Chelatococcus sp. HY11: one gene and its partner. The protein of the gene in region 2 interacts with the protein of the main gene of each other region in a pairwise test. Links are inferred from orthologs where the notes say so. Each region holds a gene or a part of one and is shown on either strand. Other genes may lie near its edges.

Region 1 (3,273 bases), 3.5 Mb from region 2 along the record:
CCGACGCCTGAACCGCCGGAGCCGGGGCGCGGGCACTGCGCATGCCGAGATAGATCAGCACGGGCGTAGAGACATACATGGCGGAATAGGTGCAGACGAAGACGCCGAACAGCATCACCTGGGCGAAGCCCTGAATGGCCTCGCCGCCCACCACCACCAGCGCGACCAGCGACAGGATCGTCGTGGTCGCCGTCATGGACGTGCGCGACAACGTCGAATTCACGGACAGATCGAGGAGTTCCTCGATCGGCATAGTCTTGTAGCGTCTCAGAAGCTCGCGCGTCCGGTCGAACACCACGACCGTTTCGTTCAGGGAATAGCCAACGATCGTCAGGATCGCGGCTATCGAGGTCATATTGAACTCGATCTGCGTGACGACGAAGAACCCGACAGTCAGGAGAATGTCGTGCATCGTGCCGATGATGGCGCCGATGGCGAAGGTCAGCTCGAAACGGAACCAGAGATAGGCGAGCACGGCGACGATCGCGAGCACGACGCCGAGCGTGCCGGACTGCACCAGTTCACCCGACACACGCGGGCCGACCGTCTCGACCCGGCGGAACTCGTAGTCCTTCTCGAAGACGTCACGCGTCTTCTGGACCACCGTTCCCTGCGCCTCCTCGCCGCCCTCCTGGATCGGAAAGCGGATCGATACACCGCCCGAGTTGCCGAACTCCTGCACCTCGGGCGTGCCGAAACCAAAGCTCTCGGCGGCCTGGCGGATGGCGCCCACATCCGCCTTGCCCGAACGGGCCTGGACCTCGACGAGCGTGCCGCCCTTGAAGTCGATGCCGAAGTTCAATCCGATCGTCAGGGCGAGGATAACGGTGATGACCGATATCGCCGCCGAAAACGGGATCGTGACGCGCCGGAAGCGGACGAAGCGGAACTTGGTGTTGTCGGGGACGATGCGGATCAGGCGCACGCGCGAAAAGCTCCGGTTCAGAACGGCAGTTGTTTCGGCCGGGCGACGCGATACCACAACGCGATCATCATGCGCGTCATGGTCACCGCGGTGATCACCGTGGTCAAAATACCGAGGATAAAGACGACGGCAAAGCCGCGCACGGGGCCTGATCCCAGAAAGAACAGGATCAAGGCGGCGATCAACATCGTCGAGTTCGAGTCGAAGATCGTCGCGAAGGCCCGGGTGAAGCCCGCGTCGATCGCCGAGATGATCGAGCGGCCGCCATGGGCCTCTTCCCTGATGCGTTCATAGATCAGCACGTTGGAATCAACCGCCGTGCCGATGGTCAGGACGATGCCCGCGATGCCCGGCAATGTGAGTGTTGCTCCAAGCAGCGACATCAGGGCCAGGATGAAGACCACGTGAACCAGAAGGGCTATATTCGCGAAGATCCCGAACAGGCCATAGGTCGCCAGCATGAACAACGCCACGAAGATCGTCGCGACGTAGATCGCCATGGTGCCGGCCTCGATGGAGTCCTGACCAAGACCAGGCCCAACCGTACGCTCCTCGACGATCGTGAGCTTCGCCGGCAGGGCGCCGGCGCGCAGGAGCACGGCCAGGTCATTGGCCTGCTGCACGCTGAAGCTGCCTGAGATCTGGCCCTGACCGCCGGTGATCGGTGTCTGGATACGTGGCGCCGAGATCACTTCGTTGTCGAGCACGATGGCGAGCAGCCGCCCGACGCCTTCCGAGGTCGCCTGGCCGAACCGCTGCGCCCCGCGCAGGTTGAAGCGGAAGTTGACGATCGGCTGCGACGTCTGCGAATCGAACGCCGGCTGGGCGTCGGTCAGATCCTCACCCTCGACGATGACACGCCGCTCGACAGGAACCGGCTGACCAGCATTGTCGCGCGAGGGGATCATGTCGACATCACCCGGACTAGCCCCGCCTTCCGCGATGAAGCGGAATTGCAGCTTGGCGGTCCGGCCGAGAATGTCCTTGAGGCGCTGGGGATCCTGCAGGCCGGGCACCTGCACCAGCACGCGGCCGGCGCCCTCGCGCTGGATATTCGGCTCGGTCGTGCCGAGCGCATCGACACGGCGCCGCAGCACCTCGATGGTCTGGTCAACGGCGCGGCGGACGCGATCGGTGACGCCCACATCGGTCAGGGTGACCTGAATGAGGCCGTCCGCGCCCTCGGAGACATTGATGGTGCTGTTTCCGGGCGTGCCGAGGATGGCGTTGCCCGCCGGACGGGCCAGCTCGTTGAGCCGCGCCAGCAGGCGCTGGCGGTCCGCCTCGCTCGGCACACGCATCTGCATGCCGCGCGGCAAGGCCACGATGCCGCCTTGGGGCGCGATGCGCGTCTCGCGCAGGATGCGCCGGACGTCGTCGCGCAGGCTGTTGACCTGCGTGCGGATCAGGTCGTTCTCATCGACCTCCAGCACGACGTGCGAGCCGCCCTGCAGGTCAAGACCGAGCACCATGGCGCGATGCGGCACGATCCAGGCGGGGATCCAGCCAGGCACCGATGCCGCGATACGCTCGCGCGTCGTCTCGGAAAACAGGTTGGGCGCCGCATAGGCAAAGCCGAGCAGCGTCAACAGAAGGATCGAGATGATCTTGGCTTTTGAATAGCGCAGCATGGGCGGCGGCCTCCGCCTTAGCTCTTAACCGGCTCGGCCTTGGAACGCACATCCGAAATCATACCACGCACGACGCGTACTTTGACCCCTTCCGCGATCTCGGCCTCGACCTCCCCGTCGTCGACCACCTTCGTCACCTTGGCGATGAAGCCGCCCGAGGTCACGATCGTGTCGCCGCGGCGAACGTTCTTGATCATCTCCTGATGGGCCTTCTGCCGCTTCTGCTGGGGACGCAGAATCAGGAACCACATGATGACGAAGATGAGGATGAACGGGACGAACTGGATGAGCATGTCGCCCCCGCCACCGGCAGAAGCCGTGGACTGGGCGAAGGCTGGCGTGATCACGAGAAGTCCCTCCGAAACAAGGCCCGACCCTAGGGCGGGTAGACGAGTGCGTTTGTATGAGGCGCGGACTATACCCATCGATCGATGGAAAGCAATCCAGCCGTGTGCTTAGAGCATGGACCGTACCCGAGAAAGGCAATATCCAACGGTCAAGATTTGCGGAGCGAAACGGAGAAGCTGATAATGGCGCCGAAAAACCAGCAGCATGAGGATCCGAGCCTTCACGAAAGCGTGCTCAATCTCACGCTGGAGCGGATTGCCCAGGCCCTGGAGCGTCTTTCGCCCCCGCCACCGCCTCCGACCGACCTTTCCGCCGCCGATGCCTTTGTCTGGCACCCGCCGGCGCGGCTGCAGCCTGTTCCACGCGTCA
Region 2 (3,357 bases):
GCTCGGGCAGGTGGCACGAGCGACAAGAAGCCGCCCCGGATCAATAGCTTAGGGTATGTCCTGGCTACGACAGGAACCTGTCTCAGGATGGCCCCAGGAGGGCGCGATGACCAATAGTGATGCGTTTGAGTTTATCGGCGACGTTCTGGATAGCGATGCGCTGGCGGCGGCTGGCGAGGGCAAGGTCGCCTATGTGCGCGCCATGCGCTCCGAGGAATTCAACCGCCTGTTTCCGCAGGCACCCGAGATTCAGCCGGGCCTCGAGCTTTTCGCCCTGTTGGGGGCGGATGGCACGCCCATCCTCCTGACCGATTCCCGGGATGCGGCCATCGCCAATGCCTGGGAGCATAATCTGGAGCCCATCAGCGTCCACTGAGGGGCTTTGAAAAGCCCGCTCGCGGCGTGTTGCGTGCTAATAACGGGATTGCAAAAAAAGGCGGGCTCTCGGCCCGCCTTTCCATTTTGGGAATGTCCTTCCCGGCTTGGCTGGTTTGATCAGCCGCGCAGCGTCGCGCCCGTCTTCTTGGCAACCGCCGCGACGACCTTGGCCGAAACCGCTTCGATGTCCTGATCGGTCAGGGTTTTCTCAGTCGGCTGGAGCACGATGGCGACGGCCACCGATTTCTTGCCCTCGCCAACGCCAGCGCCCTCATAGATGTCGAAGACCGAGGTGTCGGTAATCAGGTTGCGCTCGGCACCCTGCGCCGCCCGCAGGATATCAGCCGCGGCCACGCCGGCATCCACGACGAAGGCGAAGTCGCGCGTCACCGGCTGGAAGTCTGGCAAGGCGAGCTTCGGCTTGACCTTGGTCGGCTTCGCCTTGGGAGCGGGCAGCAGATCGAGCGTGATCTCGCAGGCGACGATCGGGCCCTTCGCGTCGAGAGCGGCGAGGATGCGGGGGTGAAGCTCGCCGAAGGCGCCGATCATGGCTTTCGGGCCGAACTGGAGCGTCGCCGAGCGGCCGGGATGGTACCAGGCAGGCCCGCCGGGGACGATCTGCACGCCTGCCGTCGCGATGCCGAGCGCCGTCAGCAGGCCGAAGGCATCGCCCTTCGCGTCGAACACGTCGACAGGCTTTGCCTCGGTGTCCCAGCGGCGGCCGACACCGGCCGCATGGGCGGTGCCACGGCGCACGGCAACGGCGGTGATGGTCTGCCCCTCAGGCTCGTCGGAAGCGAACACCTGGCCGACCTCGAACAGCGCCACGTCGGCGAAGCTGCGATCGGCGTTGCGTTGCAGCGCCTTCACGAGGCCAGGAATGAGATTGGGGCGCATGTCGGAGAGGTCGGCCGCGATCGGGTTCGCGAGCGCCAGCCGCGCGTCGCCGCCACCGAAGAGTGTCGCTTCGTCATGGCTGATGAAGGACCACGTGACCGCTTCCACGAGCCCGCGCGCGGCCAACGCGCGCTTGGCGAGGCGCGTGCGCTTCTGCAGCAGGGTCAGCACCGGCTCGGCGACGGCCGCGTGGAGGCGTGGGAAGGGTGTCGAGGCGACTCGGTCGAGCCCGGCGATGCGGATGATCTCCTCGGCGAGATCGGCCTTCCCCTCGATGTCCGGCCGCCAGGAGGGCGCATCCACCTGGGCCGTGTCGCCCTGGTTGTCGACGCTGAAGCCCAGCGCGACGAGATGCCTCTCCATCTCGCCCTGTGGAAGATCGAGCCCGCTGAGACGCTTCACCTCGCTCCAGGGGAAAGTGATGGGGGCGTGGGTGTCACGTATGGCGCCCGCCAGCGTCACCTCGGTCGGGACGCCGCCGCACAGGTCCAGCACGAGCCGCGTCGCAAGCTCTATGCCCGGCAGGGTGAAGGCGGGATCAACCCCGCGCTCGAAGCGATAGCGCGCATCGGTGATGATGCCGAGCCTGCGGCCGGTCTGCGCGATGTTCAGCGCGTCCCAGAGGGCCGATTCGATCAGCACGTCGGTTGTGCCCTCATCGCAGCCGGATGCCTCGCCGCCCATGATGCCGGCGAGCGACTCGATGCCGTTGTCGTCGGCGATGACGACCATGCCGGTGTCGAGCTTGTAGGTCTTGCCGTCGAGCGCGAGGATCTCCTCGCCCTCCTGGGCACGCCGCACGACGAGGTCGCCCTTGACCTTGGCGGCGTCGAAGACGTGCAGCGGCCGGCCACGGTCGAAGGTGACGTAGTTGGTGATATCGACGAGCGCGTTGATGGGGCGCAGGCCGATGGCCTTCAGCCGCTTCTGCAGCCAGTCCGGCGATGGGCCGTTCTTGACGCCGCGCACGAGCCGCAGGGCGAAGGCCGGGGCGAGGTGGGCATCATCCTCGGAGAACGCGAGCGACACCTCCACCGGGCAGAAGCCCTCACCGGGAATGGTGGCGACCGGCGGCGTGTTGAGACGCCCGAGCCCCGCCGCCGCGAGATCGCGCGCGATGCCGGCGATGCCGAGCGCGTCGGGACGGTTCGGCGTCACCGCGATCTCGATCACGGCGTCATCGAGCTTCGCCCAGGTGGCGTAAGCGGTGCCCACCGGTGCATCGGCGGGCAGATCGATGATGCCGTCATGATCCTCCGAGAGCTCCAGTTCGGCTTCGGAGCAGAGCATGCCGTTCGATTCGACGCCGCGGATCACGCCCTTGCCGAGCGTGATGTTCTTGCCGGGGATATAGGTGCCCGGTGGCGCGAAGACCGAGATCATGCCGCCACGGGCATTGGGGGCGCCGCAGACCACCTGGATCGGGTTGCCGTCGCCCGTGTCCACCATGCAGACCCTGAGGCGATCGGCATTGGGATGCTGGACCGCCGACAGGACCCGCGCGATCACATAGGGGGCAAGCGCCTTGGCCTTGTCGTCGATGCCTTCGACCTCGAGCCCGATGCGGTTGAGGACGGCGGCAACCGCGTCGGCATCAGCCTCGGTATCGAGATGGTCCTTCAGCCAGGAGAGCGTGAATTTCATGATCTTTCATCCTCTCACCTGTCATCCCGGCCTTGAGCCGGGGATCCCGATCGATAGGGCAGTCGCCTCGAATTCGGGTTGGCCGGGTCAAGTCCGGCCATGACGGGCTTATTTCGTTCAGCGACGGCTTAGGTCGACAGTCCGCCTGCCAATGTCGGCAGGTCGAGCGGGCGGAAGCCGTAGTGGCTCAGCCAACGCACGTCGGCCTCGAAGAAGGGGCGCAGGTCCGGCATGCCGTATTTCAGCATGGCGATGCGGTCGATGCCCATGCCCCAGGCGAAGCCCTGGTACTCGTCAGGATCGAGCCCGCAGCTGCGGATGACATTGGGGTGCACCATGCCGCAACCGAGGATCTCCAGCCAATCCTCGCCCTCGCCGAAGCGGATGTCGCCACCCTTGCGCGAGCACTGGATATCCACCTCCGCCGACGGCTCGGTG

The links.
Region 1: the proteins of pheT (region 2) and secD interact in binary tests that used the Escherichia coli proteins (3 or more experiments, as listed by UniProt). The link is inferred for Chelatococcus sp. HY11 from one-to-one orthologs.

Annotation. Positions count from the first base shown.
Region 1 is NZ_JAHBRX010000001.1:685,733-689,005, reverse strand. What follows is about bases 250-3,206. They hold secD (protein translocase subunit SecD), read right to left. Parts: upstream 2,557-3,206; coding sequence 943-2,556; downstream 250-942. Other genes in these bases: KIO74_RS03395 (ATP-binding protein), read left to right, coding at 3,087-3,206; yajC (preprotein translocase subunit YajC), read right to left, coding at 2,574-2,903; secF (protein translocase subunit SecF), read right to left, coding at 250-925. Outside these bases: more of secF, read right to left, coding at 1-249; more of KIO74_RS03395, read left to right, coding at 3,207-3,273. UniProt on the Escherichia coli protein: Part of the Sec protein translocase complex. Interacts with the SecYEG preprotein conducting channel. SecDF uses the proton motive force (PMF) to complete protein translocation after the ATP-dependent function of SecA.
Region 2 is NZ_JAHBRX010000001.1:4,173,283-4,176,639, forward strand. Bases 208-3,248 are described here. They hold pheT (phenylalanine--tRNA ligase subunit beta), read right to left. Parts: upstream 2,920-3,248; coding sequence 496-2,919; downstream 208-495. Other genes in these bases: KIO74_RS18975 (BQ00720 family protein), read left to right, coding at 208-376; pheS (phenylalanine--tRNA ligase subunit alpha), read right to left, coding at 3,048-3,248. Outside these bases: more of KIO74_RS18975, read left to right, coding at 107-207; more of pheS, read right to left, coding at 3,249-3,357.